DNA from 3 places in the Bradyrhizobium sp. LB11.1 genome. Region 1 is predicted to be linked to each of the others. Evidence: predicted binding sites of a transcription regulator. Region 1 holds the regulator's gene; each other region holds the start of a gene.

Region 1 (10,604 bases):
CCCTGGACCGTGATGCTGCCGGGCGGTCCGCTGACGCTGCTCCAGATCGCGATCGGGATCATCGATCTCGCCTTCTGCGCGCTCGCGATGTATGTGCTGGTCCCCGACGAGCCCAATCTCGGCTTCGTCGTGGTCGCGGTCATCTTCGTCTCGGCGACGCTGCTCGGCTTCGCCAGCCATTCGCCCGGCGGGCTAGGGGTGTTCGACGCCGCCATGCTGGTCGGCCTCTGGCAGATGGACCGCGAGGAACTGCTCGGCGGTATGCTGCTGTTCCGGGTCCTCTATTATCTGTCGCCCTTCGTCATCTCTGTATTCTTGCTGACGTTTCGCGAGGTTATCATCGGCGCCAGATCCAAACGACTGCAGCAGGCGGCGCTCAAGCTCGACCCCGGCCCGGCGCCTAAAGCCGCCTATGTGAGAGAGCGCCGCGACAGCAGCGGCGCCTGACCGGCGTAAAGGCAACAAGGAGAAGCCAGTCCCGATGGCGATCGACGCTCCCTCGTCTCCCAGGGTGCAGCCCTGGTCCGACCGGCTGCGCCACTCGACCATCATCCTGATTGCCGCTGCGCTGGCGTTGTCGGTCGTGGTCTCGCTCGGCGAATTGTCGGTGATGCGGGCCGTGACGGTGTTCTTCTGCATCGCCGCTGCCGCGCTGATCCCCTGGCGGCTGCATGATACCGCTGCCTCGCGCGAGGACACCCGCCGCGTCAATCCGGTCGAGAGCGCCGCGGTGGCCGCCGTCGTCGCCGGCATGCCGGATCCGGCCGTGCTGCTCGATCGCGCCGGCCGCGTCATCCATCTCAATGCCGCCGCCGCCCAGCTCGCGCCGGCGCTGCGCAAGAACGAGCTTGCCCAGTTCGCGCTGCGTTCGCCGGAGATCATCACGGCGCTGCGCGAGTCCATTGCCACCACGGAGTCGCGGCGCGCAACCTATCTCGACCATGTGCCGGTCGACCGCTGGATGGAGCTGACAATCACGCCGGTTCCGGTGCCGACCAATTTCGGCGGCGCCGACAAATGCATGCTGATGACCTTCCACGATCAGACGCCCCTGCGCAGGGTCGAAGAAATGCGCGCCGACTTCGTCGCCAATGCCAGTCACGAATTGCGCACGCCGCTGGCCGCTCTCTCCGGTTTCATCGACACGCTGCAGGGCCAGGCCAAGGACGATCCCAAGGCGCGCGAGCGCTTCCTCGGCATCATGCACAACCAGGCGACCCGCATGGCGCGCCTGATCGACGATCTGCTGTCGCTGTCGCGGGTGGAACTGTCGGCCCATGTGCGGCCGGACACGCTGGTCGACCTGCTGCCGATCATCTTCCAGGTCGCCGATGGGCTCGAGCCGCTGGCCCGGGAACGTCAGGTCGAGGTCGAGACCCATCTGCCGGAAACGCCGGTGATGATCGCAGGCGACCGCGAGGAATTGCTCCGTCTGTTCGAGAATTTGATCGAGAACGCGCTCAAATACGGCGCCTCCGGCGGCCGCGTCATTGTGTCGCTGACAACGACCCCAGCGACTGATGGAACTCAGGAAATCCGGGTCATGGTGCGGGATTTCGGCCCCGGCATCGCGCCCGAGCACCTGCCGCGCCTGACCGAGCGCTTTTACCGGGTTGACGTCGGCGACAGCCGTTCCCAGGGCGGGACGGGGCTCGGATTATCGCTCGTGAAACATATTCTTAACCGTCACCGCGGCCGTCTTTTGATCGAAAGCGTGCCCAAGCAGGGCGCCACTTTCATCGCCTGTTTTCCCCAGGCCAAGACTTTAGTTTAGGGCTTAAAGACTAGCAATTTCAATTACTTATCGGTGTCATTCGACTGTCACGAAACCTTCGTAAAAGCACAGCCGACCGCTCCTAAAGGGGCGTCGCGGGGAGCGCGATCGGGCGCTGATGGCGCTTCGTTCCCCTGTATGGAGACCAGCATGAATTTCATCAAAACCATCGTCGCTGCCGGCTTGGTCGCCGCAACGACGACGTCAGCTTTCGCTGCCGACATCACCGGTGCCGGTTCGACCTTCATTTTCCCGGTCCTCTCCAAGTGGGCGGATACTTACAAGAAGGAATCGAACAACGGCGTGAACTACCAGTCGATCGGTTCCGGCGCCGGCATCAAGCAGATCCAGGCCAAGACCGTGACCTTCGGTGCGACCGACGCTCCGTTGAAGGCCGATCAGCTCCAGAAGGACGGCTTTGCCCAGTGGCCGATGGTCATGGGCGGTATCGTCCCGGTTGTGAATGTTGAAGGCGTGAAGGCCGGCGATCTCGTCCTCGACGGCGCCACCCTTGCCGACATCTTCATTGGCAAGATCACCAAGTGGGATGACGCAGCGATCAAGAAGCTGAACCCGAATGCCAAGCTGCCGTCGGAAGCGATCGCGGTCGTTCACCGCGCGGACGGTTCGGGCACCACCTTCAACTTCACCAACTATCTCTCCAAGACCAGCGCTGACTGGAAGAGCAAGGTCGGTGAAGGCACCGCCGTCGAGTGGCCGGTTGGCGTCGGCGCCAAGGGCAACGAAGGCGTTGCCGGCAATGTTGCCCAGACCAAGAATTCGATCGGCTATGTCGAATACGCCTATGCGAAGCAGAACAAGCTGACCTTCACCAAGATGGTCAACAAGGCCGGCAAGACTGTCGACCCGACCAACGACTCGTTCCAGGCCGCGGCTTCCAACGCCGACTGGACCAGCGCTCCGGGCTACTACCTGATCCTCACCGACCAGCCCGGCGACAAGTCCTGGCCCATCGTCGCGACGACCTTCGTGCTGATGCACAAGGAAGCCGTCGACAAGGCCTCCTCGCAGGAAGCCCTGAAGTTCTTCAAGTTCGCCTTCGAAAAGGGTGCGAAGTCTGCCGAGGAGCTCGACTACATCCCGATGCCCGACAACGTCGTGAAGTTGATCGAAAAGACCTGGTCGGCTGACATCAAGAGCTAAGCGCTCACATCTCGTGTCCCGGACGCGGTGCAGCACGTAGTGCTGCTCCGCTGAGCCGGGATCCACAAGAACCAGGCCCCGGATCAGCGTCGCAGCTGGCGCCGCATCCGGGGCATGAGACCAACAGAAAGCGTATATTCTTGGTACAGGGGATCGGCGTGGCAGAGATGGCCGTTCAAAGCGATGTAATCGACGACGCAGGACCATACGATCGCGCCAAGGCCTTGAGCGCGTTCAAGCTCGGCGACGTCACCTTCTACTGGATTACGCGGCTCAGCGCGATCTCGGTGCTTCTTATTCTCGGCGGCATCATCCTGTCGCTGATCGTCGGCGCCTTCCCGGCGATGAAGGAGTATGGCTTCGCGTTCCTGTGGACGCAGCGCTGGGCTCCGTCGGCCGATCCGCCCGTGCTCGGCGCGCTCGGACCGATGTACGGCACGCTCGTCACCTCCTTCATCGCGATGCTGATCGCCATTCCTGTCGGTCTCGGCATCGCCATCTTCCTGACCGAGCTCTGCCCGCAATGGGCGCGCCGCCCGATCGGCATGGCGATCGAGCTGCTGGCCGGCATTCCCTCGATCATTTACGGCATGTGGGGCTTCTTCGTGTTGGGCCCGTTCCTGGCCAACACCTTCCAGCCCTTCATGATCAAGATATTCGACGGCGTCCCGGTGCTGGGCGCGATCTTCGCGGGTCCCCCGTCTTATCTCAGCCTGTTCAACGCCGCGCTGATCCTCGCGATCATGGTGCTGCCCTTCATCACCTCGATCTCGGTCGACGTGTTCAAGACGGTGCCGCCGGTGCTGAAGGAAGCTGCCTACGGTGTCGGCTGCACCACCTGGGAAGTCGTGCGCAGCGTGGTGATCCCCTACACCCGCGTCGGCGTCATCGGCGGCGTCATGCTGGCGCTCGGCCGCGCGCTCGGCGAGACCATGGCGGTGACCTTCATCATCGGCAACTCGTTCCGCATCTCGTCGTCGATCTTCGCGCCGGGCACCACGATCTCGGCGGCGATCGCCAGCGAGTTCGCCGAAAGCGACGGCCTGCACCAGTCCGGCCTGATCCTGCTCGGTCTGCTGCTGTTCGTGCTGACGTTCTTCGTGCTCGCCGGCGCCCGGCTGATGCTGATGCGTCTGGAAAAGAAGGCGGGGAAGTAACATGAACCCGATTTACGCACGCCGCCGCCGCAAGGACGTCGTGGTCCGCGCGCTCTGCATCGGTGCCGCCGCGTTCGGCGTCACCTGGCTCGCGCTGATCCTGATGACGCTGCTCTATAACGGCCTGGCAGGCCTGAACCTGGAGCTCTTCGCCGCGGACACGCCGCCTCCGGGCTCGACCGAAGGCGGCCTGCGCAACGCCATCGTCGGCTCGGTGATCATGACCGTGATCGGCGTCGGCATCGGCGCGCCGCTCGGCCTGTTCGCCGGCACATATCTCGCCGAGTACGGCCGCAACGACAGGCTCACCTCGGTGATCCGTTTCATCAACGACATCCTGCTCTCGGCGCCCTCGATCATCATCGGCCTGTTCATCTATGGTGCGGTGGTGGTGCCGATGCGCGGCTTCTCGGCGATCGCAGGGGCGCTCGCGCTCGCGGTGATCGTGATCCCGGTGGTGCTGCGGACGACCGAGGACATGCTGCTGCTGGTGCCGAACGCATTGCGCGAGGCCGCGTCCGCGCTCGGCCTGCCGCGCTCGCTGGTGATCAAGCGCATCGCCTATCGCGCGGCGCGCTCGGGCCTCATCACCGGCGTCATGCTGGCCACCGCCCGCGTCGCCGGCGAGACCGCGCCGCTGCTGTTCACCGCACTGTCGAACCAGTTCTTCAGCCTGGGCCTGAACAAGACGATGGCCAACCTGCCGGTGACCATCAACAACTTCGTGCAGAGCCCATATGCCTACTGGAAGCAGTTGGCCTGGAGCGGCGCCCTGCTGATCACTTTGACCGTGCTTGCCCTGAACATTGGCGCGCGCATCCTGAGCGCCGAGAGGACTGCAAAATGAGCGAAATGTCTGTTTCCGTCAGTGCGCCCACCGTTCATCCCGGCTCGCAGCCGCTGCCCGACGCTCCGGCCAAGGTGACGGTTCGCAACCTCAACTTCTATTACGGCGAGCACCACGCGCTGAAGAACATCAATCTGGCGCTCGGCACCAACCGTGTCACGGCCTTCATCGGCCCGTCGGGCTGCGGCAAGTCGACCCTGCTGCGCATCTTCAACCGGATGTACGATCTCTATCCGGGCCAGCGCGTCACCGGTCAGCTGATGCTCGACCAGACCAACATTCTCGACCCCAAGCTCGACCTCAATCTGCTGCGCGCCCGCGTCGGTATGGTGTTCCAGAAGCCGACGCCGTTCCCGATGACGATCTACGAGAACATCGCCTTCGGCATCCGTCTCTATGAGAAGATCTCGAAGTCCGAGATGGACGACCGTGTCGAGAAGGCGCTGCGCGGCGGTGCTCTCTGGAACGAGGTCAAGGACAAGCTCAACGCCTCCGGCCTGTCGCTCTCCGGCGGCCAGCAGCAGCGCCTCTGCATTGCCCGCACCGTCGCGGTGCGGCCCGAGGTGATCCTGTTCGACGAGCCCTGCTCGGCGCTCGACCCGATCTCGACTGCCAAGGTCGAGGAGCTGATCCAGGAGCTGTCCGAGAACTACACGATCGCGATCGTGACCCACAACATGCAGCAGGCGGCGCGCGTTTCCGACAAGACCGCCTTCATGTATCTCGGCGAGCTGATCGAGTTCGACGACACCAGCAAGATCTTTACGTCGCCGACCGACCGGCGCACGCAGGATTACATCACCGGCCGGTTCGGCTGAGGAGACAGGACATGGGTTCTGAACATACCGCAAAAGCCTTCGACACCGACCTCCAGGAACTCACGCGCCTGGTCGCCGAGATGGGCGGCATCGCCGAGCGCATGATCGTCGATTCCGTCGACGCGCTGATCCGCCGCGACGTCGCGCTCGGCCAGCGCGTCGTCACCATCGACGCCGAGCTCGACGCGCTCCAGAAGAAGATCGAGGAGCGCGCCGTGCTTACCATCGCGCGTCGCCAGCCGATGGCGGTCGATCTGCGCGAGATCGTCGGCGCCATGCGCGTTGCGACCGATCTCGAGCGCATCGGCGACCTCGCCAAGAACATGGGCAAGCGCGTCGCGGCGCTGGAGACGGATTTCCATCCGCTCAAGCTGTTCCGTGGCCTCGAGCACATGACCGACCTCGTGCAGCAGCAGGTCAAGTCGGTGCTGGACGCCTATGCCGCGCACGACCTGCCGGCGGCGATGGCGGTGTGGAAGGGCGACGAGGAAGTCGACGCCATCTGCACCTCGCTGTTCCGCGAGCTCCTCACCTACATGATGGAGGATCCGCGCAACATCTCGTTCTGCATCCACCTGATGTTCTGCGCCAAGAACATCGAGCGGATCGGCGACCACGCCACCAACATTGCCGAGACCGTGTTCTACATGATCGAAGGCCAGGCCATCACCGATAAGCGGCCGAAGGGCGACATGACGACCTTCGCCACGACGGTCCCCAATACTTGAATCCTTAAGGAGCGACGACCCCATGGGCGCACGCATTATGGTGGTTGAAGACGAAGAAGCTCTGACCGAGCTTCTCCGCTACAACCTCGAAGGCGACGGCTATGACGTCGAGACGGTGATGCGCGGCGACGACGCCGACACCCGTCTCAAAGAGCACATCCCCGATCTGATCGTGCTCGACTGGATGCTGCCGGGTCTGTCCGGTATCGAACTCTGCCGTCGGCTGCGGACGCGGTCCGACACCAAGCAGCTGCCGATCATCATGCTCACCGCGCGCGGTGAGGAAAGCGAGCGGGTGCGGGGCCTGGCGACCGGTGCCGACGATTACATCGTCAAGCCATTCTCGGTGCCCGAGCTGCTCGCGCGCGTGAAGGGCCTGCTCCGGCGCGCTAGCCCTGAGCGGCTCGCAACCGTCCTGGCTTTCGGCGACATCGAGCTCGATCGCGAAAAGCGCCGCGTGGCGCGTTCGGGCCGACCGATCGATCTCGGCCCGACCGAATATCGCCTGCTGGAGTTTTTCCTGGAGCACCCCGGCCGCGTGTTCTCGCGCGAACAGTTACTCGACAGCGTCTGGGGCCGCGACATCTACATCGACGAGCGCACCGTCGACGTGCATATCGGCCGCCTGCGCAAGCTGCTCAATCTCGGCCGCGAGCAGGACCCGATCCGCACCGTCCGCGGCGCCGGATATGCGCTGGATGATCGGTTTGCCAAGGCGGAGCAGGCGCAAAGTTTGTGAGCTGATGTAGCGAGCTCTCGCTGCACATTCCGATGTCGTCGCGGCCTTCGCCGTGACGACATTGAACTTGTTGTAGGGCCGTCGGCGCGCGACGGCTCCAGCTTAATCGCAATACGAACTCAGCGCGGTCCCGGCTTCACCGGCGCGCGCCGACGATCCGACGCCGGCTGATACGCAACGCGCGAGTGCTGGGCGCAGTAGGGCAGGCCCGAAAGCGCCTTGCCGCCGCAGAAGAAGAAATCCGGGCTCGAGGGATCGCCGACCGGCCAGTGGCAGGTCGCCTCGTTCAATTCGAGCAGCGATAGCCGCTGGCTCATCGGCACCACATTGTCGTAGGTGACCGGCTCGGCCTCGACCTCGACCTCGAAGGCCTGCGCCAGCGCGGTGTTGCCCCGCGCGATCGGCCGGCTCACCCGCATCATGTGCTGCGCGGGACGCGCCTTGCGCGGCCGGGGAGCGGCCGACGACGGGCTCTTGGCGCGGCCGGACAGACCGAGCCTGTGCACCTTGCCGATTACGGCATTGCGGGTGACGTTGCCGAGCTCGGCCGCGATCTGGCTGGCCGAAAGTCCGGCCTCCCAGAGCTTTTTCAACTGCTCGACGCGATCGTCGGACCAGGTCAAAACCGTCATTGCACCCTTTCCTTCGCCGCGGGCCAACCATCCTGGGGCCGCACGGCGAATGCCTAAGCCTTAAAAACCCGTGCCGCCCGAATCCCTTAAGGCTCGCCGGGCGCAATGAGACGCCCGAACGTTAACGCCGGTACATGAGGACTTTTGGGATCAGAACCGCTGCACGAGATGTCGTATCTGACAAGCCAGACGCTACAATATGGCGTGACTCGCGCGCAAGAGTCCGCCGACTCGCTTCCACATGTTCCGTGGCGAAATCCCGCGAAATCGTCACCGCAAGACTACGGATTTAGCGTTTCGCGAGGCTTTCGGGCGGCATTGACACCCGTTTCACCAAGCCTAAGATAGTCATGCGTGCCGCCCTTAAAAGGCGGCACGTTTCGTTTTCCGGGCCGGTGAATGGTGCGTTGCGCAATGCACACCACGCCGTCCGCAACATTCAAGTGACCGTCATGACGAATAGCGCAGCCCCGCATTTGCTCCCCGTTTTCGCCAGATCCGACCTCGGTTTCGAGCGCGGCGAGGGCTGCTGGCTGATCGCGACCAATGGCGATCGCTATCTCGATTTCACCTCGGGCGTGGCGGTGAATGCGCTCGGCCATGCCCACCCCGCGCTGGTCAAGGCGTTGCAGGAGCAGGCGACCAAGCTCTGGCATATGTCGAACCTGTTTCAGAGCCCGGACGGCGAGAAGCTTGCCGCGCGCCTCTGCAACGAGAGCTTTGCGGACTTCGTGTTCTTCTGCAATTCCGGCGCCGAAGCGCTGGAGGGCGTGATCAAGCTGGTCCGCCATCATCACTTCTCCAAGGGGCATCCGGAGCGCTACCGCATCATCACTTTCGAAGGCGCCTTCCATGGCCGCACGCTGGCCACGCTGGCAGCGACGGGATCTGCAAAATATCTCGAAGGGTTTGGTCCGCCGATGGAAGGCTTCGACCAGGTGCCGCATGGCGATATCGAGGCCGTAAAGAAGGCGATCGGTCCGGAGACCGCCGGCATCCTGATCGAGCCGATCCAGGGCGAGGGCGGCGTGCGTTCGGCGACTCCTGCTTTCCTGAGGGCGTTGCGCCAGCTCTGCGATGAGAAGGGCCTGCTGCTCGCGTTCGACGAGGTGCAGACCGGCATGGGGCGCACCGGCGATCTCTTCGCCCATCGCCGCACCGGCGTCACACCCGACGTGATGTCGCTGGCGAAGGCGCTCGGCGGCGGCTTCCCGATCGGCGCGGTGCTGGCGACTGCGGACGCAGCCTCCGGCATGGGGCCCGGCTCGCACGGCTCGACCTTCGGCGGCAATCCGCTGGCGATCTCGGCCGCGAACGCCGTGCTCGACGTCATGCTCAAGCCCGGCTTCTTCGACCACGTGCAGAAGATGTCGCTGCTGCTCAAGCAGAAGCTCGCCTCCGTGATCGACCGTCATGGCGATGTCGTCAGCGAAGTCCGCGGCGAGGGGCTCCTGATTGGCATCAAGGCCGTGGTGCCCTCCGGCGACCTGGTCGCTGCGCTGCGCAACGAAAAATTGCTGACCGTCGGCGCCGGCGACAACGTGGTGCGTTTCCTGCCACCCTTGATCGTCAGCGAAGCCGAGATCGAAGACAGCGTCGGGCGGCTTGAACGTGCCTGCGTTGCGCTCTCCGGCAACAAGCGGGCGGCAAGCTGATGAGCAAGACGCCAAAGCACTTCCTGGATATCAACGAGCTGCCGCTGTCGGAGCTCAAGAGCATGCTCGCGGCCTCCTCCGCCATGAAGGCGAAGCAGAAGGCGCATCAGCCGGTCAAGCCGCTCGAAGGCAAGACGCTGGCGATGATCTTCGAGCGTCCGTCGACCCGTACGCGCGTGTCGTTCGACGTTGCCATGCGCCAGCTCGGCGGCGAGCCCATCATGCTCACCGGTGCCGAGATGCAGCTCGGCCGCGGCGAGACCATTGCTGATACCGCGCGCGTGCTGTCGCGCTATGTCGACGCCATCATGATCCGCATCCTCAATCACGAGGCCCTGCTGGAGCTTGCGGCGAACGCGACCGTGCCCGTGATCAACGGCCTGACGCGGCGCTCGCATCCGTGCCAGGTGATGGCCGATCTCTTGACTTACGAAGAGCATCGCGGCCCGATCGAAGGTCGCACTGTCGCCTGGACCGGCGACGACAACAATGTGCTGGCGTCCTGGGCTCATGCGGCCGAGCGCTTCAAGTTCAAGCTGAATGTCGCAACGCCGCTGGAACTCGCCCCCAAGAAGGTGATGCGCGACTTCATCAAGGCGACCGGCGCGTCGATCGTGCTCGGCACCGATGCGGAAGCCGCCGTGAAGGGTGCCGATTGCGTCGTCACCGACACCTGGGTGTCGATGGGCGACAAGGAAGGTGAGCACCGCCACAACGTGCTCAAGCCCTACCAGGTCAATTCCAAGCTGATGTCGCTGGCCAAGCCCGACGCGCTGTTCATGCACTGCCTGCCTGCCCATCGCGGCGAGGAGGTCACCGACGAGGTGATCGACGGTCCGCAATCGGTCGTGTTCGACGAGGCCGAAAACCGCCTGCACGCGCAGAAGGGCATTTTGGCCTGGTGCTTTGACGCGGTGAAGTAATCATCTTGTAGCCCGGATGGAGCGCAGCGTAATCCGGGGTTCTCAACGCGCGGAAGACCTCCCCGGATTGCGCTGCGCTCCATCCTGGCTACGCAGCCCGTCGTTCCGCGGACGACGGAATGCGGGCGTGCCTCTTTCATTTTACCTCGATCGACCCCAGATAATGC
Region 2 (10,604 bases), on a different contig from region 1:
CGAGTACATCTGTTGCGCCGCGCGAGCGCGGCGACAGACGAGAATCTTGGGGATGGAGAGTTCGATGCCGGTCACACCACAAAACAAGGCCCAGCGCCCCTATCGCGGCGTGTTCCCGGTTGCGCCCACCATCTTCGACGAGCGCGGCGAGCTCGACCTGGACGGCCAGCGCCGCTGCATCGATTTCATGATCGACGCCGGCTCGCACGGCATCTGCATTCTCGCCAATTTTTCCGAGCAGTTCGTGCTGACCGATGCCGAGCGCGAGACCGTGATGCATGCCGTGCTGGAGCAGGTCGCCGGCCGCGTGCCCGTGATCGTCACCACCACCCATTTCAGCTCGGCGGTGTGCGCGGCGCGCAGCCAGCAGGCCGAGGCCGCCGGTGCCGCCATGGTGATGGTGATGCCGCCCTATCACGGCGCGACCTTTCGCGTCCCGGAGAAAGGCGTCGTCGAGTTCTTCAAGGTGCTTTCGGGAGCGATCAGCATCCCGATCATGATCCAGGATGCGCCGGTCGCGGGCACGCCGTTGTCCGTCGAGCTGCTGGCACGGCTGGCGCGCGACTTCGGCAACATCCGCTATTTCAAGATCGAGGTCGCAGGCGCGGCGTCAAAGCTCCGTAACCTGATCGAAGCGGGCGGCAACGATATCGAGGGTCCCTGGGACGGCGAGGAGGCGATCACGCTGCTCGCCGATCTCGATGCGGGCGCGACCGGCGCGATGACCGGCGGCGGCTATCCCGACGGCATTCGCCAGATCATCGATCCCTATTTCGCGGGCGATCGGGAGAAGGCGAAGGCCGCCTATGAGCGCTGGCTGCCGCTGATCAACTACGAGAACCGCCAATGCGGCCTGATCGCTTGCAAGGCAATGATGCAGGCCGGCGGCGTGATCAAGTCGGACATGGTCCGCCATCCGCTGCAGCCGCTGCACCCGGCGACACGCGCGGGGCTGCTGGAATTGGCGAAGGAGCGTGACGCGCTGGCGCTGCGGTGGGGGAAGTAGAGTCGCACACTCCGCAATCGTAGGGTGGGCAAAGCGTAGCGTGCCCACAACCTGTTGCTGTCACGAAGAGTGGTGGGCACGGCGCTTCGCGCCTTTGCCCACCCTACGAGGTCCGCGCCAGCTTCCACTCACCGATGATGCGAAATCCTGCCTTGGCATCGTCCTGCCGAAACAGCGCGATCCGATCGATCGCCAGCGTATCCAGCTTCAGCGTCGCAAACCGCCCCCGCAGCATCTCCAGAATCGGCCCGCGGCGCTCCGCATCGAGCCGCCCCGTCAGCGTCATGTGGAAGCGGAATTCTTCCATCACGTAAGGATAGCCCCAGCGGTCGAGATACTCGCGCTGCCGCCCGCTGAGCCTTTCCGGCTTGCGCCGCGCGCGATCTTCCGCCGTCAGGGCCGGGCGAAATGAATCGAAATCGCGGACGCAGTCCGCCGCCAGCTGCTGGAGCGCGTCGACAGGCTCAGCCGGAATGATTGCGATGAAGCCGCTGATGGCATCGACCACCGGCTGGATCACCGGCATCGGCCGCGCCTTCTCTGCGAATGTCGCGCAGGCGGCCTCGAGCTCGGCCTCGGTCCTGCCCGATACCAGCGCCATCGGCGCCTTTAGTGTGCCGTGAAAGCCGTATTTGCGGGGATCGGCGGTGATGTCGCGCCAGTCGGGCGCGACATGCAGGGCCTCCTGCGGAAACGAAATCTCGTCGCCCGTGTAGGCATCATAGCCGAGCAGCTCAGCGCCGAAGCGGGACAGCGCATTGTCGGCGCCGGCGGCAAAATAGATCGCGTAGCGGGGAGAATCTGTCATTGCCGGAGCATAACCAATTTATGCCGCGACGACAGTCTCGCGCGGCGTCGCCGCAGCGCTGAGCAGCCGCGTCGCATCGGTGAGATGCACGAGCTTTCCGGCGGCAATCACCGCAACCAGCCGCGGCCGTTCGGGCGCGCTGTCGTCGACCAGCAGGATGTCGGCGCGACGGCCTGCGGCGAGCGTGCCGCGATCGATCAGGCCTGTGGCCTGCGCCGGTGCCAACGAGATCAGCTTCCAGGCCTCCGTCAGCGGCAGCACGCCGTCCGCGGCAAGCCGGAACGCGGCGAGCAGTGGCGCCGGATAATAATAATCCGACGCCAGCACCGAGCAGAGTCCCTTGGCGATCATGTCGGACGCCTTGGTCCAGCCGGTATGGCTGCCACCGCGCAGGACGTTCGGCGCGCCGTAGACGATGGCGTCGCCAGCAGAAGCGGCTTCGCGCGCGGTCTCCTCGTTGATCGGAAATTCGGCGAGAGTCACGCCCATAGCACGAAAGCCTTGTCGCATCGCCGGCGTCGCATCGTCATGTGAGAGCATCCGCACGCCGGCGGCGCGAGAAGCAGCCGCGAGCCGGCCGATCGATGCCGGAACATCGGCGGCACGCGATACGATGTGAGCGACGAGGCTGTCGAAATCGTCGCTCGATAGCCCTGTGCGCTCCACCATGCGGTTGCGCTTGCGTGGCTTGGCCATGTCGCCGATGGTGCCGTCCATGTGGTCGTTGAAAGCGAACAGGTCGACGCGGCCTTCGGCGAGCCACTGGCCGATCTCGTCCTCGGCATCGAGATTGTAGGTCTCGTGCCGCAGGTGAAAGCGGGTGTCGGCGGCGAAGTGCGGACGCTGCCGCTCGATCGCCTCGAGCAGACACCTTGCATTGTCGCCGCTGCGCAGGCCCGGCTCCCACGACCAGGTCGTGGCGTGGAACACCGTGGTGATGCCGTTGCTGATGACCTGGCGGTCGGTGTCGGCAAGCGCGACGTCGATCGGGAAATCGACGCCGGCGCGCGGCATCATCTGCCGCTCGAAGGCATCGCCATGAAGGTCGACGATCCCGGGCAGCACCAGCAGGTTGCGCGCATCGATCGCCAGCCGGGCTCGGCCGCGAGACGCGTCGACCTGCGTAATGTCAGTTCCGGAAACCGCGAGTGAAGTTTCGGCGAACTCGGAGTCGATCAGGGTCCGACCACCTTCAAGGAAAATGTCTGTCACGCGACCGCGCTTCGTTTGCTGGCAGAGCAATGTGCCCCTGCTTCATATGCCGTCAGGAAATCTTCAATTGCGAGCTTGCGGAAATCGGGCAGCGCCGCACGCAATTTGTCGTGATCCCAGTCCCACCATGCCAGCTTTGCAAGCCGTCCGGCAACCTCTTCCGAGAACCGGCGCCGCACGATGCGCGCGGGATTGCCGGCGACGATGGTGTAGGCCGGCACGTCCTTGGTGACGATGGCGCCGGCCGCGATCACCGCACCGGTGCCGATGTTGCGGCCCGGCAGCACGACCGCGCCATGGCCGATCCAGACGTCATGGCCGATATGAACGTGATGCTGGCGTCGCCAGTCGAAGAATTCAGTGTCGTCACTTTCGCCCGGAAAATAGGCGCTGGAGCGATAGGTGAAGTGCGCCTGCGTCGCGCGGTGCATCGGATGATTGCCGGGATTGATGCGCGTCATCGCCGCGATCGAGCAGAATTTTCCGATGGTGGTGTAGGTGATCTGCGCGTCGTTGACGACGTAGGAGTAATCGCCCATCGCCACCTCGTGCAGGATCGTGCGCGCGCCGACTTCGGTGTAGGCGCCAAGCCGGGTCTCGTGCAGCTTCGCAGATGCATCGATGGTCGGTTGGACCGAAAGCAGCTTGGCCATGTTGCATCCGAAAGCTTGAGGGCAGGCGCTCGTCTTCGAGCGGCTTGATGACAATGTCACGACGACGCGATGACAGTGGACGATGTGTGTAGGATCGCCGCACCGCGATGGCCGTGTCACACAAGTGTCAAGCGTCGGCGATAGCGATGGGCTCCAGCTACTCTGGAGCCCTGCATGCTGGTGGTTGAAGGTCTGACGTGCCGCTTCGGCGCAAAAGCCGCGGTGGACGACGCCTCGTTTCAAATCTCCCCCGGCGGCTTCGTCGGTGTGATCGGGCGTTCCGGCGCCGGTAAATCGACGCTGTTGCGGACCCTCAATCGTCTGGTGACGCCGACGCAGGGCCGTATCCTGTTCGACGGCCTCGACGTCACCGCGCTGCGCGGCAAGCAGCTGCGGCAGTGGCGGGCGCGATCGGCGATGATCTTTCAGCAGTTCAACCTGGTCGGCCGGCTCGACGTGCTGACCAACGTGCTGATGGGACGTTTGGCCACGATGCCGGCCTGGCGCTCGCTGTCGCAGACCTGGCCCGAGCAGGACAAGGCGCTGGCGATGTCGGCGCTCGAACAGTTCGATATCGCCTCGCTCGCCGCCCAGCGTGCCGACCAGCTCTCCGGGGGGCAGCAGCAGCGCGTCGCGATCGCGCGGGCGCTGGTGCAGCAGCCCGACATCATCCTCGCCGACGAGCCAATCGCCTCGCTCGACCCGCGCAACACCAAGATCGTGATGGATGCGCTTCTGCGTATCAACAAGCACTTCGGCATCACCGTGCTCTGCAATCTGCATTCGCTCGATCTGGCGCGCAGCTATTGCGACCGCCTGATCGGCATGGCGGCGGGCCGGGTGGTGTTCGACGGCGCGCCGTCCGAGCTGACCGACCTTGTCGCGCGTGAGCTCTACGATCTTGAGGCTGCCGACGTCATGGGCGGCACACCTGTCCCGGCGCCCGAGGGCGTCCCGGCACTCGGAACGGCGGCAGCCGCCGCTTGAGGAGCGCCGCAGCCGTCATTGCCAGTTTTTTGCGTCAACCGAACCCAACCGATGAAGAGGTCATCATGATTACTCGCAGACTCATTCTGGCCGGCGCCGCCGCGCTGACCTTTGCCGGATCCGCTTCCGCCGAAGACTGGAAAGCGAAATATCCGGAGATCACCTTCGCCGTGATCCCGGCCGAGAACGGCTCGGGCGTCACCGAGCGCTATGGTCCCTTCGTCGATTATCTGTCGAAGGAGCTTGGCGTGAAGGTTACGCTGCGCGTCGCCAACGACTACGCTGCCGTCATCGAAGGCCAGCGCGCCGGCAACATCCAGATCGGCTATTACGGCCCGGCCTCGTTCGCCCGCGCGCGTCTCACCGGCGTGAAGACGGATGCCTTCGTCATCGACGTCAATTCCGACGGATCGAAGGGTTACTACTCGGTGTTCTACGTGCTGGCGAAGTCGCCGTACCAGAAAGTCGAGGAGCTCAAGGGCAAGAATCTCGGCCTGGTTGATCCGAACTCGACCTCGGGCAACAACATGCCCCGCTTCAAGCTGAACGCGATGGGCATCGATCCCGACGCCTACTTCTCCAAGGTGATCTTCACCGGTAGCCACGAGAATGCAGTGCTGGCGCTGGCCCAGGGCACCGTCGACGTCGCCGCCAACTGGTGGAACGCCGCCGACGATTCCAACCTGACCCGCATGCTCAACAAGGGCATGGTGAAGTCGGCCGACGGCACCGTGTTGAAGAAGGAAGACTTCCGCATCATCGTGAAGTCCGACCTCATCATCAACTCGCCCTACGCCTATCTCAGCGATCTGCCCGACGATATGAAGGCCGCCATCAAGAAGGCCTTCCTCGACGCGGCGCAGAAGGATCCCGAGGCGTTCAAGAAGCTCTCCGACGGCAAGAACAAGCCCTGGGAGCCGATCTCCAACGACGATTACAACAAGACCATCGAGCTGATTAAGTTCGTCGACAATCTGCGTAAGAAGGCGTCCTGAGCTCGTCGGGACGACGCTACTCGAGCCGGGTCGGCGGACCCGGCTCTTTTTCTTGATGGATCCGTGCCTTCGATGACGATTGCGGTTTCGATCCTACCCGAGCAGCAGCTCGCCGTCCTCAACGCTGCCTATCGCAAGGCAGTTGCGCGCAAGCGCTTGCGCCTGCTGGCAGGCCTCGCCGTGTTCGTCGCCGCGCTGATCGTGGCATCGATCGGCGCCGAGGTGAATTTGCGCACCTTCTTCGCCTATTTCGGCAACTTCGTCAGCTATTTCGACCGCATCCTCACCCTCGACAGCGGTCAGCGGGTCTGGGCCAATTTTGGCGAGTGGTTCTGGGGCTGGCACAAATGGCTGAAGCTGCTCGGAGAGACGCTGCTGATCAGCTATGTCGGCACGCTGGCCGGCGCTGTCCTGGCTTTCCTGCTGAATTTCTTCGCGGCTGAAAACACCTCGCCCGGACCATGGCTTCGCTTCGTGGTGCGGCGCCTGCTCGAATTTGCGCGCACGGTGCCGGGCATCGTTTTCGCGCTGATCTTCGTGATCGCCTTCGGCCTCGGGCCGATGGCGGGCGTGCTCGCGATCGCGATCCACTCCACGGGCGCGCTCGGCAAATTGTTCTCGGAAATCGTCGAGAATGCCGACATGAAGCCGGTCGAGGGCATCCGCTCGACCGGTGCGAGCTGGATTTCCTGCATGCGCTTTGCGATCCTGCCGCAGGTCTCGGCCGGCTACGCCAGCTACGCGCTTCTCCGCTTCGAGATCAACGTCCGCGAGGCGTCGGTCATGGGCTTCGTCGGCGCTGGCGGCATCGGGCAGGAGCTGATCGTCGCGATCCGCAAATTCTACTACTCCGACGTCAGCGCGATCCTCGTGACCATCATCGTCACGGTTTTCCTGATCGACATCACGACCGGCTGGGTGCGTGGCCGCTTGTTCGGCAGGGAGGCGCGGACGTGAGCAAGCTCCCGGAGATGAATGCCGCGGAGCTCCGCGCGCGCTACCCAGATGTCTTTAGCCGCCCGGCGTCGTTGCGCCTCGCAACGCCCGTGATGCTCGTCGTCGCGTTCGCGATCTTCGTGTTCGGCCTGGTCGATCTCGATTTCTCGCCGTCGCGTTTCATCTCGGGGCTGAGCCAGCTCGGCTGGATCAGCATGATGATGATCCCGCCCGATCCCGGCTCGTCGCTGCCGCTCTATCTGAAGGCGATGGGAGAGACCCTGTCGATCGCGCTGCTCGGCACCACGCTGGCCGCAGTGCTGGCGCTGCCGGTCAGCCTGTTCGCGGCGCGCAATGTGGTGCCGTCGATCTTCCTGCGCTTTCCGGTGCGGCGATTCCTCGATTCGATTCGCGGCGTCGACACGCTGATCTGGGCGCTGGTGTGGATCAACGTCGTCGGGCTCGGCCCGTTCGCCGGCGTGCTCGCGATCGCGGTGTCGGATTTCGGCGCGTTCGGCAAACTGTTCTCGGAGGCGATCGAAGGGGCCGATCAGAAGCAAGTCGAGGGCATCCGTGCCTCCGGTGGCAGCGCGCTGCACGAGATTCGCTTCGGCCTGATGCCGCAGGTGCTGCCTGTCATCGCCGGACAGGTGCTCTATTTCATCGAATCCAACACGCGCTCGGCCACCATCATCGGGATCGTCGGTGCCGGCGGCATCGGCCTCCAGCTCGCCGAGCAGATCCGCGTGTTGGAATGGCAGAAGGTGTCGTTCCTGATTCTGATGATCCTGGTCGCGGTCGCCGCGATCGATTTCATCTCCGGCAAGCTGCGGTTTGCGATTATTGGGCGAAGGGCTGTCGCCTGATCACAGCTGCCGTAGGGTGGGCAAAGCGCAAGCGTGCCCACCATTCCTCTCGAATCTTGGAAGTATCGTGGGCACGGCGCAAGAGCGCCTTTGCCCACCCTACGAGACCGTTGTCGTGGAGCGAGCGAGCGCCCCTAAGGCTCGACTAAAAACTCCACCCGCTCTGCCGCAAAGCGCGAGTGCTTCGTCACCAGCGGCTTGCCCTCGAGATCGAGGTCGGTGGCATCGACCACCAGGATCGGCCGGCCCAGCGGGAGATCAAGCCGCGCAGCGTCGGTCGCATCGACGATGCCGGCGGTGATCCGGGTGGCGCCGCGGCGGTAATCGCGGATTCCGTAATGCTCGAGCATCTTCGTCATCGAGCGCGTCGCGGCAAACACGGTGCCGGCACTCGGAAACAGTTCCGCCGACAGCCAGGTCGTGGAGACGCAGATCGGCGTGCGGTCGGCGAGGCGAATGGCCTCGATCCGGACCAGCGGTGCGCCGGACTTCAATCCCAGTTCCCGCGCGAGCTCGCGGGTCGCGATGTCTTCCGATGCCTCGATCAGCTGGCCCCGCGGTTCGCGACCACCGGCGCCGACGATCTCGGAGAAGCGCGTGCGCGAGCGCAAGGGATAGGCGAGTTTCTGCGCCTCGACATAGGTTCCGCTGCCGCGTTCGGCGCGGACGATGCCGCGCTCGGCAAGCGCCGCGAGCGCGCGCCGCACGGTGTGGCGATTGACGCGATAAGTCTCGGCGATCTCCATCTCGCCCGGCAGCTTGTCGCCTGCGGCAAAACGGCCGTCGGCGATGCCGCGCTCGATGCCGTCGGCAACGAGTCGCCACAGCGCGACGCCAGAGGAGGCGGTGTCCTGCATGCTCATGTCGGCGGCCAGCCTAGCCCAGAAATCACAGCTTTGTCACGAAACAGTCATGGCGCTTCCGTATCAAGTTGTCTAGTATAATAGACAACTTGGAATCGACAAGTTCTGCAGAAAAGATCGGTGGATTCGGTGACCCAGCACAACACCCAGCAAGCCCAGCGCCAGGCCGCCATGGCCGTGCTGGCGCACGCGGAGGCGGGCGAGATCGCCGCTCGCCTCCGCACGATCCACCTGCCCGGGCATCAGGATTTGCGGGAGCCCGAGAACGGTCTGGTGATGTTGCGCGGCCGGGTCGGCGGCGACGGCGCGCCGTTTAATCTCGGCGAGGCGACGGTGTCGCGCGCGGCCGTTCGGCTTGCGAGCGGCGAGCTCGGCTTCGGTTACACGCTCGGGCGCGATGGCGAGAAGGCGCGGCTGATCGCGCTGTGCGACGCCCTGGTGCAATCGCGTGATTTCGGCTCAGTCGTCGAGCGCGACGTTATCGCGCCGTTGCGCGAGCAGCTTATGGTCAGGCGCAAGCAGGCGGCGGAAGAGACCGCGGCGACGAAGGTTGATTTCTACACCATGGTGCGCGGTGAGGGGTGAGGCGATGACCACGATTGCGGAACTGCCGCCGGGTTTCGTCGACAAGGTGTTGTCGGCGCAATCGACCTTTCGCTCGGTGATGGACGCGATGGCGCGGCCGGGTTCGGTCCAGCGCATCGTGCCGATGGCTGGGACGCCTGCCACGATGATGCGCGGCACCGCCGCGATCGCGCTGACGCTGTTCGACCACGACACGCCACTCTGGCTCGATGCGCGGATGTCGGAGAATGCCGACGTTTTGAAGTGGCTCAAGTTTTACACCGGCGCGCCGGTGGTGCAGGATTCCTCGATCGCGGCCTTTGCGCTGATCAATGACGGCGGTGCGCTGCCCTCGCTCGAGCGTTTCGCGCTCGGCACCAACGAATATCCGGATCGCTCGACCACGGTGATCGTTCAGGTCGACAACCTGGATTCGGGACGCGGCTTCGAGCTGCGCGGCCCCGGCATCGACGATGTCGCAATGCTGCAGGCGTCGATCAAGCCCTTCGATCTGTTCGAGCGCCTGCGATTCAACGAGACGCTGTTTCCGCGTGGCATCGACGTGGTTCTGGTCGCCGATGACGCCGTGGTTGCGATCCCCCGCACCACGCGAATCGTGAGCAAGGAAAGCTAGAAGCATGTATGTCGCAGTCAAAGGCGGCGAACGCGCCATCGAGAACGCTCATCGCCTGCTCGCCAATGCGCGGCGCGGCGACCAAGGCGTTGCGGAAGTCTCCCTCGACCAGATCTCGGAGCAACTTGGGCTCGCTGTCGACCGCGTCATGAGCGAGGGCTCACTTTATGATCGCGAGCTCGCAGCGCTCGCGATCAAGCAGGCGCGCGGCGACCTGATCGAGGCGATCTTCCTGGTCCGCGCGTTCCGCGCCACTTTGCCGCGCTTCGGCGCCAGCGAGCCGGTCGATACCGGCGCGATGCGGGTGCAACGGCGGGTGTCCTCGACTTTCAAGGACATTCCCGGCGGCCAGATCCTCGGGCCGACCTTCGACTACACCCATCGCCTGCTGGACCCCTCGCTCGCCGAGGGGTTTGTGCCGGAAGCGCCGGCTGTGGCCGAAGCTTCGACGGCGCCGACGCCGCGCGTGACCGACATTCTCGGTCGCGATGGGTTGATCGAGACTTCGCCACAGGCCGAAGACGGCGCCAGCGTCGGCGATCTCACCCGCGAGCCGCTGAACTTCCCGGCGGACCGCGATCTGCGCCTGCAAAATCTCGCACGCGGCGACGAAGGCTTTCTGCTGGCGATGGGCTATTCCACCCAGCGCGGCTACGGCCGCAACCATCCCTTCGCCGGCGAGATACGCTTCGGCGAGGTCGAGGTCGAATTCGCAGCCGAAGACGTTGGCTTTGCCGTGCCACTCGGTTCGATCGAGCTCACCGAGTGTCAGATGGTCAACCAGTTCAAGGGCTCAGCGACGGAAGCGCCGTGCTTCACCCGGGGTTATGGGCTTGCCTTCGGCCAGAGCGAGCGCAAGACCATGTCGATGGCGCTGGTCGATCGGGCGCTGCGTGCTCGCGAGCTCGGTGAAGAGGTCGGAGCCCCGGCGCAAGATGAAGAATTCATAATGTCGCATTCGGACAACGTCCAGGCAACCGGCTTCGTCGAGCACCTCAAGCTGCCGCACTATGTCGACTTCCAGTCCGAGCTCGGCCTGCTGCGCAAGCTGCGCAAGGAGTTCGCCGAAGCGTCTACTGA
Region 3 (10,604 bases), on a different contig from region 1:
GGGTGACGATGATGAAGGTCATGCCGAGCCGGCGCTGTAGCTCCATCAGCTCGCCTTGCGTGTTTTCGCGCAGCTTCTTGTCGAGGGCTGCGAGCGGCTCGTCGAGCAACAACAATTGCGGTCGCCGCGCCAGCGCGCGGGCCAGCGCGACGCGCTGCCGCTGGCCGCCGGAGAGCTGATCGGGCTTGCGCTTCTCCAGCCCTTCGAGCTTCACCAGCGCGACCATCTCGGCAACACGCTTTGCGATGTCGGCACGCGCCAGACCTGCGCGCTTCAGGCCAAAGGCGATGTTGTCGCGGACCGACAGATGCGGAAACAGCGCGTAGTTCTGGAACATCATGTTGATGGGGCGCTCGTGCGGCAGCGCCTGCGCGATATCATTGCCACCGAGCAGGATGCGCCCTTCATCCGGCGCCTCGAAGCCCGCGAGCATGCGCAGCAGCGTGGTCTTGCCGCAACCGCTGGGGCCCAGCAGCGCAAAGAACTCGCCGGCCCTGATGTCGAGCGACACGCCGTCAACTGCACGGAACCTCCCGAACGTCTTGGCCACGCCCTCGATGCGCAGCAACGGTTCGCCCGCGGCAGCAATCGCAGCTCCAGCCGCATGGGCCGCGGCGTCCGTTCTGGGCAACTCGTCAGTCATGATCCCTGCCAACCCCAATGCCGCCGCACGCTAGCGGCGGATCGTCTTTTGCTCAACCGGTTCGAGGATAACATTGCCGACCCGTAGCCCGGATGGAGCGCCAGCGTAATCCGGGGCGGTCCGTCGCCGGTGAGACTTTCCCGGATTGCGCTTCGCTCCATCCGGGCTACCGCTGACTAGCTCACACTCGCCATGAATGCCACCAGCGCATCACGGTCCGCCGCGGGCATGGTCAGGCCGAGCTTGGAGCGGCGCCACAGGATGTCCTCCGGGAAGCGCGCCCATTCGCGGGCCATGAGATAGCGCACTTCGGCGCCGGTCAGGTCGGGACCAAAGCCTGGACCGAGCTCGTCGCGTGTCTTCGCCTCGCCCAGTACGGCCGGCAATCGCGAGCCGTAGGCCGCAACCAGGCGCCGGGCCTGCGTCTCGGAGAGAAAGCGCCAGCGGTCGCGCGCGAGGTCGACCTCGGTCTCGAAACGATCCCAGCCGAAATCTCCGCCGGGCAATGCTGCGCCGGCGGTCCAGCGCGGCAACATCGGATAGAACGGCGTCAATCGCGTCACCGCCCGCTCGGCGCGCAGCCGCGAGGTGGTGACGTCACCACCGAATATCGTCAGCAGTGGCGCCTTGCCCCGGCGCGCATGGAACAGCGTCGTCCCGTCGCGTCGCCGCGCGGACGCAGGCGACAGGTTGACGCCGGTGACCGTGCGCACCACGTCGGTCGGGGCAACGCGCTCGCGGAAATAGCGGCTCGCCGCCTCGCAGAGATAGCTGACATCGGCGCCCGGCATCGCGACGATCGCGGGGTCACCGGTGAAATCATGGGTGACCGTGCCGACCAGCGTGAAATCGCGCTCGAACGGGCCGGCAAAAATCAGCCGCCCGTCGTTGTTCTGGAAGACATAGACGTTGTCGGATTCGAACAGCTTGGGCACGACGATCTGGCTCATCTGCATGGCCACCAGGGCCGGCTGCGGCTGCCGCAGCACGGTCTCTGCGACCATCGACGTCCATCCACCGGTGGCGTTGGCCAGCGCACGTGCCGTGATCACCCGGCGATGGCCGCGATCGACCAGCGCGAGCCGCCAGATGTCGGTTCTGTCGGCGCGCACGCAACGCGCCCCGGTCCGGATCGCGGCACCGCGTTCGGCGGCATCCAGCGCCGTGAGCACCACCAGACGCGAATCGTCGACGACGCAATCGGCATATTCGAAGGCGACGCCGAACGGGCGCTTCAGCGCATTGCCGACCGGATGATGCGTGATGTCGAGCGTGCTCGATTTAGGCAGGCCGCCGCGGTTCGTGAGCGCGTCATAGACATATAGTCCGGCACGCAACAGCCATGGCGGGCGCTCGTCGGAATGGGCGGGGATCACAAAGCTCATCGGCCGCACCAGATGCGGCGCAATCCGGAGCCAGGTCCGGCGCTCGGCCAGCGCCCGGCGCACCCGCCAGAAGCCACGCCGTTCCAGCACCGACAGATCGCCATGGATCAATCGCGGCGTCGCCGATGACGCGGCGCCGGCGAGATCGCCCTGCTCGATCAGGATCACCCGCAGTCCGCGGCCGGCGGCATCGCGCGCGAGACTGACACCGTTCAGGCCGCCACCGATGATCGCGAGGTCGTAATCCGCCATGAAACCGTCGAGAGGGAGCGATAGATACGCCCAACACCACTAGCCGGTCTTGAGCGCAAGCTCCATGGCCTCGACACGGCCAACGAAGCCGGCATATTGCCCGATGGGCAGCGGCTTGCCGAGCAGATAGCCCTGCACGCCGTCACAGCCTTCCCTGGCAAGGAAGGCGAGCTGGTCGATGGTCTCGACGCCTTCGGCGATGATCGACATTTCGAGGCCGTGACCGAGGTCGATCACGGCGCGGACGATCGCAGCCGATTGCGGATTGCGGCCGAGATTGATGATGAAGGCGCGGTCGATCTTGATCTTGTCGAACGGGAACGCCTGAAGATAGCTCAGCGAGGAATAGCCGCTGCCGAAATCGTCCATCGAGATGCGGACACCCAGCGCCTTCAGGCGGCGCAGCAGCGCCAGGCCGCGATCAAAGTCCTCGATCAGCACGCCCTCGGTGATTTCGAGCTCGAGCCGGCCGGGTGCAAGTCCGGTCTCGATCAGGATCGAATGGACGAGCCCGACCACGTCGCCGTGCATGAACTGCGCCGGCGACAGATTGACCGCGACCTGCAGCGGCTTCGGCCACGACGCCGCCTCGCGGCAGGCCTGGCGCAGGATCCATTCGCCCATCTCGACGATCAGGCCGCTCTCTTCCGCGATCGGGATGAACTCTGCCGGCGAGACCTGGCCGCGCACCGGATGCTGCCAGCGCGCCAAGGCCTCGAAGCCGATGATCTCGCTCTCGGCGACGCTGTTGCGCGCGATGCCCTGGGGCTGGAAGGCAAGCGACAGCTCGCCGTTCTTGATCGCCATCGACAGGTCCTGGTGCAGTACGCGGCGGTCGCGGATCTGCTGGTCCATCTCGGGCTGGTAAAGGCTTATCGTGCCGCGCGATTTCTGCTTGGCGCGGAACAGGGCCGCCCCGGCATTGGCGAGCAGCGAGGCACCGTCGGAGCCGTTGTGCGGAAAGACCGACATGCCCGTGGTGATGCCGGCGCGGACCGCGCGGCCGTCGATGTGGAATTCCGGCGCGAGCGCCTCGCCAAGCTGCTGCGCCAGCGCGAGGCCCGCATCTGGCTGCTTGCCGTCGATGATCAGGCCGAATTCGTCGCCGGAGAGGCGCGCCACCAGGCCGCCGCGTGCAGCGTCCTGGAACCGCTGGGCCACCTCGATCAGCAGCTTGTCGCCAAGCGCATGGCCGAACACGTCGTTGACTTCCTTGAGGCCGTCGAGATCGACACACAGGACCGCGAATTCCTCGTCGGTCCCTTCGCAGGCCTCGATCATCTGGGTCAGCGCCTGAAGGAAGGCGGCGCGGTTCGGCAGGTCGGTGAGGCCGTCGTGGTAGGCCATGTGCGCCATCCGCGACTCGGTCTGCCGGCGGTTGGTGACGTCCTCGTGGGTCTTGATCAGATATTGCGGCTCGCCGGCGTCGTTGAGCACCGTGGCACGCCGGGTCAGGAACAGGCGCAGGCCGTCCTTGGTGGAGATCGGATGCTCCTCGGTGATCATCCCGCGTTTCTTGATCGCCGCCTCGTCGCGCGCGATGATCAGCTTGGCTTCCTTGGCATTGAAGATGTCGGAAGCGGTCAGGCCGGTGGCTTCCTCGCGCCTTCGGTTGAGGATCGTCTCGGCGCTGCGGTTGGCGAGCAGATAGCGGCCATCCTTGACCTGCTCCACGATCAGCGCGACCGGAATGTTGTCGACCACGAGCTCGAGGAATTTCTTGGTGCTCTCCAGCTCCATCGACAGCGATTGCCGGTCGGTGATGTCCTCGAACACCACCAGCAGGAATTCCGGCTTGTTGCTCTCGTTGCGGACCACGATCCGGATCGAGGCCACCATGCGCCGGGCCTGGTCGCGTGGGACGTCGACCTCGAATTCGTTGCGATATTGTCCTTCCGGCGCCAGCAGTGCGGCGCGGTCGGTCGCCTCGATGCTCGCCGCCGATTTGGGACCGAACAGCTCGCGCGCATTCTTGCCGACGACCTGGTCCCGCGAAAAGCCCCAGAACCGCTCATAGGCGCTGTTGGCGAAGATGTAGCGGCCGTCCTCGATGTTCTTCGCGGCGACGCAAGCCGGCACGTTGTCCAGCACCGTTTCCAGGAATTGCTTGGTCGAGGCGAGCTGCCGCGACAGCTTGCGCTGCTCGCTGACGTCGAGATGGGTCGCCACCGAGCCGCCGTTCGGCAGAATGAAATATTTCACCAGGATGGCGCGGCCGTCAGGCAGCTCGCTGATCAGGCCGTTGGAGCTTGCCGCCTTCTCGTAGAAGTCGTCGTCGGAAACGGCGAGGACCCCGCGCTTGCGCCGCAACTCGAGGATGTCGTAGCCGGTCATGCCGGTCCACAGGTCCGAGCGCGTCAGGCCGTAGATCTCGATATAGCGGTCGTTGCAAAAGATGATGCGCCGCCGCGCATCCGTCATCACCACGCCCTGGTTGAGATTATTCATGGCGGAGGAGACGAAGGCGTTGCGCCGCAGCTGCGAACGCTTGCTCCGGCGCAACGCGGATTGGATCCACAGCGCGACGGCGGCCAGGAACGCGCAGACGACAATACCCCCGATCAGGGCTTCCCAGATCAGATTGGGGTCGAGATTGCCAGGATAGGGAATAGGGCTGTCCGCATAGGCACGCGAAGGCGCTACCGCGCTGGCCAGGCACACGACGGCCCGCACAGCAATCGGAAGCATGCTGCCTTCCTGCCAGTTCTTCTCAGCCATCAGCCACCCGCGATTTCAACTGCGGATTGTCTGGCTTCACGGGTTTGGATCGGGTAAACGCCTGTACGCCCAACAGAAAAATGTGACGCGAAATACGGCAATTGCCCTGACATGATAAATGCTTCCTTAACGGAAAACGGCCGCGAGGCGCATTTCCCACGCAAAACGGACTTCTGGGCAACTTCAGCGGGACTTCTGCACAACCATGGATAGGGTCGACTGCGTCGTCATCGGTGCCGGCGTGGTCGGGCTCGCGGTGGCCCGGAAGCTCGCACAGTCCGGGCGCGAGGTGATCGTACTGGAGGAGGCCGAGGCCACCGGCACCATCACCTCCTCACGCAACAGCGAGGTGATCCATGCCGGAATCTACTACCGCGCCGGAAGCTGGATGGCGCGCATGTGCGTCAGCGGCAAGCATGCGCTCTACCGCTATTGCGGCGAGCGTGGCATTCCGCACAAGAATTGCGGCAAGCTGATCGTCGCGACCAATGCAAGGGAAACCGAGAAGCTGCAATCGATCAAGGCGCATGCCGAGGCCAACGGCGTGCTCGACATGCAGTTGCTCTCGGGCGAAGCCGCGCGCGCGCTGGAGCCGGCGCTGGCCTGCGACGCCGCGCTGCTCTCGCCATCGACCGGCATCATCGACAGCCATGCCTATATGCTCTCGCTGCGCGGCGAGGCCGAGGCAGCGGGCGCAGCCTTTGCGTTTCACACACCGTTGATCCGCGCCAAGGCGGATGCCGGCATGATCGAGATCGAGGCCGGTGGCGAAGCGCCGATGACGCTGCAATGCGGCTTGCTCGTCAACGCCGCCGGACTTTCAGCGACGACCGTGGCACGCCACATCGACGGCATGCCGATTGACCGGATTCCGCCATCCTATCTCGCCAAGGGAAATTATTTCAGCTGCAACGCGCGCGCACCGTTCTCGCGCCTGATCTATCCCGTGCCCGAGCCTGGCGGGCTCGGCGTGCATCTCACCCTGGACATGGCCGGACAGGCGCGCTTTGGCCCCGACGTCGAATGGATCGAGACGATCGATTATGAAGTCGATCCGTCGCGCGCCGAGCGCTTCTATCCTGCGATCCGCAAATACTGGCCGACGCTTCCCGATGGAGCGTTGATGCCGAGTTATTCGGGCATTCGCCCGAAGATCGTGCCGCCGGCCGTAGCGACGCAGGATTTCCTGATGCAGGGTCCGCGTGATCATGGCGTCACGGGTTTGATCAATCTGTTCGGCATCGAATCGCCGGGACTGACATCGTCGCTCGCGATCGCGGACCACGTCGCGGAGCTCGCCCAAATCTAACCGTTGCGCAACGATGATTGCGCAGCGCACGCCTTACGGCAGGGATGAGCGCAAAGGCTCTCATCCCTGCCTGAAAGGATACGATCAAACTCTACGGTGTTACGGGGGTTACTAGTGGAGCGTGTTGCCGTGCTTCAGACGCTCGATCTGGTCCTTGACCAGCAACTTCCGGCGCTTCAACTCAACAATTTGCAGGTCGTCTGTTGAAAGGTGCACGAGAGCTTCGTGCAATTCGTTTTCGAGAGTTTTGTGCTTCCGTTCCAATTCAACCAGATGTGCCTGAATTGTCATTCGAAACCTCCTCGGTAGGGGTGAACCTTGGATTCGATCCGGACGAGCAAGTCTACATCACCGATTCGTTCTGTCGATGGGTATCGGTCGTCGCACCGTCATTTTTGAGAATTCATATGTAATGAAGCGTGAGTAAGGAACCACGCGGCGAAAAATCCATGATATCAATGTGCTTGCGCGACGCTGCTGCGAATCGTCGAAATATCTTGCGAGAGAGCGGTGAGCGAAGGCCCCAGATCGCTTGCGATCACGCCGCGCAAGGACGATAATTTCCACAGGGCATCCACAGCCTTATCTCAAGCCTATCGGTTTTCGGCCACCGCAGACATGACCAATGAAGACGAGCGTGAGCTCGAATCCGAGCTCACCCGGTTGCAGCAGGAACACCGAGATCTCGATGCGGCGATCGATGCACTGCATCAATCGCCCGCCCCCGACCTATTGCGGTTACAGCGGTTGAAGAAACGCAAGCTGTTGTTGCGCGACCGTATTGCCTTCATCGAAGACCAGATCACGCCCGACATCATCGCCTGATCCACAGCCGTGGCGCGTTGCCATGTTTGAATCTGCTTGACTCAAAAAGAACAAAGTAGGAACATCTGGCTCACCCCGATGCCCGGAAACGCCCCAGGAACACGCAAGGACAACGCAGATGTCGGTCCCCGCCCTTCTCGACAACGGCCATTATGAGCAAGCCTGTGACCAGGCGATCGCCATGTGCGACGGCAATCTGCGCAGCACCATCAAGGCGCTGATCATGGCCAACGAATATCTGGAAGCCGAACTGGAGGAATTGCAGGCGGCGATCTCGGCCGGTTGCATTCCGGAAACTTCACGCAGCAGAAGCAGCGCCGCCTGACCTCACCATTGGAGCGCAACGCCATGTCGGACGTGACCTATTACGTTGCAATGCCCTTCCTCATCGATGCCGACGGATCGCCTGTCGCGGGCGCCGCGGAGGAATGCCAGAGTTCGACAGCCGCATTGCGGCGCGCCGAAGCCCTGGCGCACGGTGCCGGCCATATCGGCGCGGTCGCATTCAGCCGCAGCGGCAATCCCATGACCGGCGAATTCGGTGACGCCACGCTGTTGCGCAAATTTGGCAACGTCCCGGAAGATCTCGCAACGCTGTAGAAGATTGCTTGTTTGAGCATCATCTCCGCGCAAACGCGTTCCGCGTTTGTCGCGAGGGAAAACCGCTCGACACTTTGCGCTAGCGCGGCCCTTCGGGTCCGGATCAGCTCTAGCTGTTCACAAGCCTGATCCGCGGCTCGTGCCGCCGCTGCGCCTTGCGTACATACATGGCGGCATCGGCCTCCTCCAATGCGCGGACGGCGTCGGACTGCGCACCGAGCAGCGCGACACCGGCGGAGGCGCCCGCCGTGACGTGCTGGCCGCGAAAGACAAACGACAATTCGTCGATCGCCTGCTCGAAGATGAGCGCCTTCGCCTTGGCATCGGTCTCGCTGAGATTCCACAACAGCAGGGCAAACTCGTCGCCGCCGAGACGGCCGACCACGTCGGAAGCGCGGATCTGCCGCGTCAGCGTCGCGGCGATCGCCTTCAGCACCTCATCGCCGGCGCCATGACCGAAGGAATCGTTTATCGGTTTCAACCGGTCGACGTCGAGCACGATCAGTGCGCCGCTGGCGCGGTAGCGATTCATGTAGGCGGTGGCGCGCAGGAGCTCGCGCTCGAAGCCGCGGCGGTTGGGAATGTCCAGCAGGAAATCGGTGTCGGCCGCAGCCTCAAGCTCAACGACGCGCCGCAGCGCCTGGGTGAGCTTGGTCCGCAGGCCGCGGATCGTCGCCTTGCCGGTATCCTTGCCGGTATCCTTGCTAGTTTTCTTGGCAGCGCGGGCTGTGGGCGCGCGGCGCGGCGCCGCAGCCCGCTTGGGAGCAGTTTTCGTTCGGCTCCCGCTGGTTTTCCGGCCCTTTTTGGCCTTCGCAGCGGTCGCCCTTTTTGGTTTCTTCATGGGCATCCTGCTCAATGAAGGCTTGCGGGGATTCACCAAGACAGGATAGTCCATTCCCTTCTCCTTGCCACCGCCTTGCGAGCCACCGGCCGGAACCGTAAATCTGGCCTATCTTTCTGTTTTCCGAGCACAATTGACGTCATGACCGCGCCGATCGCCATCATCATGGGAAGCCAGTCGGACTGGGAGACGATGCGGCACGCCGCCGACACGCTCGCAGCAGTCGGCGTCGCCGCCGACACCTGCATCGTTTCGGCACACCGGACCCCGGACCGGCTGTTTGCTTTCGCCAAGGGCGCCAAGGCGGCCGGGTTCAAGGTCGTCATCGCCGGCGCCGGCGGTGCCGCGCATCTGCCCGGCATGACCGCGGCGCTGACGGAACTGCCTGTGTTCGGCGTGCCCATCGAGTCCAGAACGTTGAAGGGCATAGACTCGCTCTATTCGATCGTTCAGATGCCCGCCGGCATTCCGGTCGGCACGCTCGCGATCGGCAAAGCGGGCGCGATCAACGCGGCTCTGCTCGCGGCATCCGTGCTGGCGCTGTCCGATCCGGCCCTGTCCGACCGCCTCGCCGCCTGGCGCAAGGCGCAGACCGAGGCGGTTGCCGAGCGCCCGGAGGACAAGGCGTGACCGACGCAAAGCAGGTGAAGCTGAAGCCCGGCGACACCATCGGAATCCTCGGCGGCGGACAGCTCGGACGGATGCTGGCCATGGCCGCGGCGCGGCTCGGCCTGCGCTGCCAGGTGTTCTCGCCCGATCCGGATTCGCCGGCCTTCGATGTCGTGCTGAACGCAACCTGCGCCGAATATGCCGATGTGGAGGCGCTCGAGCTGTTCGCCCACGACGTCGACGTCATCACCTACGAGTTCGAGAACGTGCCGGCCGCTGCCGCCATGGTGCTGGACGCACGCCGCCCGGTACTGCCCAATCGCAAGATCCTCGAGACCACCCAGGACCGGCTTGCCGAGAAGGATTTCGTCACGCGGCTCGGCATCGGCACCGCCGCTTACGCCGACGTCACCTCGGTCGCGTCGCTCCGCGAGGCGATTATAAAGATCGGCCTCCCCGCCGTGCTGAAGACCCGCCGCTTCGGCTATGACGGCAAGGGCCAGGCCATCATCCGCGAGGGCGACGACATCGCAAAAGTCTGGACCAGCCTCGCCACCAAATCGGCGATCCTGGAAGCCTTCATCCCGTACGAGCGCGAGATCTCCGTGATCGCTGCACGCTCGGCCGCGGGCGAGGTCGAGTGCTTCGACGTCACCGAGAACGAGCATCGCGACCACATTCTGAAGATTTCCCGCGCGCCTGCGCTGATCCCGGATGCGCTCGCCGAAGAGGCACGCAGCATCGCCGGCAAGATCGCGACCGCGCTCGACTATGTCGGCGTGCTCGCCGTGGAGATGTTCGTGCTCGCGAACGGCGGCGGATCGAAGGTGCTGGTCAACGAGATCGCCCCGCGCGTGCACAATTCCGGACACTGGACGCTCGACGGCGCGTCGGTCTCCCAGTTCGAGCAGCACATCCGCGCTATTGCCGGCTGGCCGCTCGGCAAGCCCGTGCGTCACGGTGAAGTCGTCACCATGACCAATCTGATCGGCGACGAGATCAACGATTACGAGACCTGGCTGAGCGTGCCCGGCGCGACCGTGCACATTTACGGCAAGGGCGCCCCGCGCCCCGGCCGCAAGATGGGCCATGTTACCGAAGTCAGGCCTTCAAAAAGCAAGTGAGGGGACCGCAGCAAAAGCTGCGATCCCGCCTTTTTTGGAGTTTTTGTCCTGACGCGTTTTCTTGACGCGAACCGGTATCCACTTCGCTCGAAAACGCTCTAAAGCGCGATGAGATTTGGATGAATCGTCATCGCGCTTTAGGTGGTTGTTTGCGCATGATCTTTCCGGAAAACCGCTTCGCACTTTTCCGGATCATGCTCTAGGCCGTCTTCACGCCCGCGACGACGCCCGAGGGTTCGTCACTGAGCCAGCGATAGATCACCCCGCCCAGCGCGCCACCGATCAACGGTGCGACCCA

Evidence for each region. Region 1 encodes PhoB, which activates phosphate uptake and scavenging genes when phosphate is short. Its sites were predicted from a motif close to TGTCATNNANCTGTCAT; they were not measured.
Region 2: a site for PhoB is predicted at 8,361-8,377, ahead of phnF (phosphonate metabolism transcriptional regulator PhnF). Genes of this name have one in related genera too.
Region 3: a site for PhoB is predicted at 6,684-6,700, ahead of ABIA96_RS29300 (YdcH family protein). Genes of this name have one in related genera too.

Annotation. Positions count from the first base shown of each region.
Region 1 is NZ_JBEPTH010000002.1:503,346-513,949, reverse strand. It holds gene ABIA96_RS06340 (putative bifunctional lysylphosphatidylglycerol flippase/synthetase) at 1-447, shown strand, start outside; gene ABIA96_RS06335 (ATP-binding protein) at 482-1,774, shown strand; gene pstS (phosphate ABC transporter substrate-binding protein PstS) at 1,925-2,938, shown strand; gene pstC (phosphate ABC transporter permease subunit PstC) at 3,106-4,095, shown strand; gene pstA (phosphate ABC transporter permease PstA) at 4,097-4,942, shown strand; gene pstB (phosphate ABC transporter ATP-binding protein PstB) at 4,939-5,760, shown strand; gene phoU (phosphate signaling complex protein PhoU) at 5,772-6,488, shown strand; gene phoB (phosphate regulon transcriptional regulator PhoB) at 6,511-7,227, shown strand; gene ABIA96_RS06300 (GcrA family cell cycle regulator) at 7,347-7,859, opposite strand; gene ABIA96_RS06295 (aspartate aminotransferase family protein) at 8,312-9,514, shown strand; gene argF (ornithine carbamoyltransferase) at 9,514-10,437, shown strand.
Region 2 is NZ_JBEPTH010000006.1:398,331-408,934, reverse strand. It holds gene ABIA96_RS19035 (dihydrodipicolinate synthase family protein) at 65-1,006, shown strand; gene ABIA96_RS19030 (DUF1045 domain-containing protein) at 1,110-1,814, opposite strand; gene ABIA96_RS19025 (alpha-D-ribose 1-methylphosphonate 5-triphosphate diphosphatase) at 1,833-3,026, opposite strand; gene ABIA96_RS19020 (LbetaH domain-containing protein) at 3,023-3,679, opposite strand; gene phnC (phosphonate ABC transporter ATP-binding protein) at 3,854-4,666, shown strand; gene phnD (phosphonate ABC transporter substrate-binding protein) at 4,732-5,661, shown strand; gene phnE (phosphonate ABC transporter, permease protein PhnE) at 5,734-6,618, shown strand; gene phnE (phosphonate ABC transporter, permease protein PhnE) at 6,633-7,463, shown strand; gene phnF (phosphonate metabolism transcriptional regulator PhnF) at 7,598-8,326, opposite strand; gene phnG (phosphonate C-P lyase system protein PhnG) at 8,447-8,911, shown strand; gene phnH (phosphonate C-P lyase system protein PhnH) at 8,916-9,524, shown strand; gene ABIA96_RS18980 (carbon-phosphorus lyase complex subunit) at 9,529-10,604, shown strand, end outside.
Region 3 is NZ_JBEPTH010000014.1:93,262-103,865, reverse strand. It holds gene ABIA96_RS29320 (ABC transporter ATP-binding protein) at 1-643, opposite strand, end outside; gene ABIA96_RS29315 (glycerol-3-phosphate dehydrogenase) at 820-2,280, opposite strand; gene ABIA96_RS29310 (sensor domain-containing protein) at 2,320-4,998, opposite strand; gene ABIA96_RS29305 (NAD(P)/FAD-dependent oxidoreductase) at 5,204-6,307, shown strand; gene ABIA96_RS29300 (YdcH family protein) at 6,419-6,598, opposite strand; gene ABIA96_RS29295 (YdcH family protein) at 6,926-7,132, shown strand; gene ABIA96_RS29290 (hypothetical protein) at 7,251-7,457, shown strand; gene ABIA96_RS29285 (hypothetical protein) at 7,481-7,732, shown strand; gene ABIA96_RS29280 (GGDEF domain-containing protein) at 7,842-8,573, opposite strand; gene purE (5-(carboxyamino)imidazole ribonucleotide mutase) at 8,715-9,203, shown strand; gene ABIA96_RS29270 (5-(carboxyamino)imidazole ribonucleotide synthase) at 9,200-10,306, shown strand; gene aqpZ (aquaporin Z) at 10,506-10,604, opposite strand, start outside.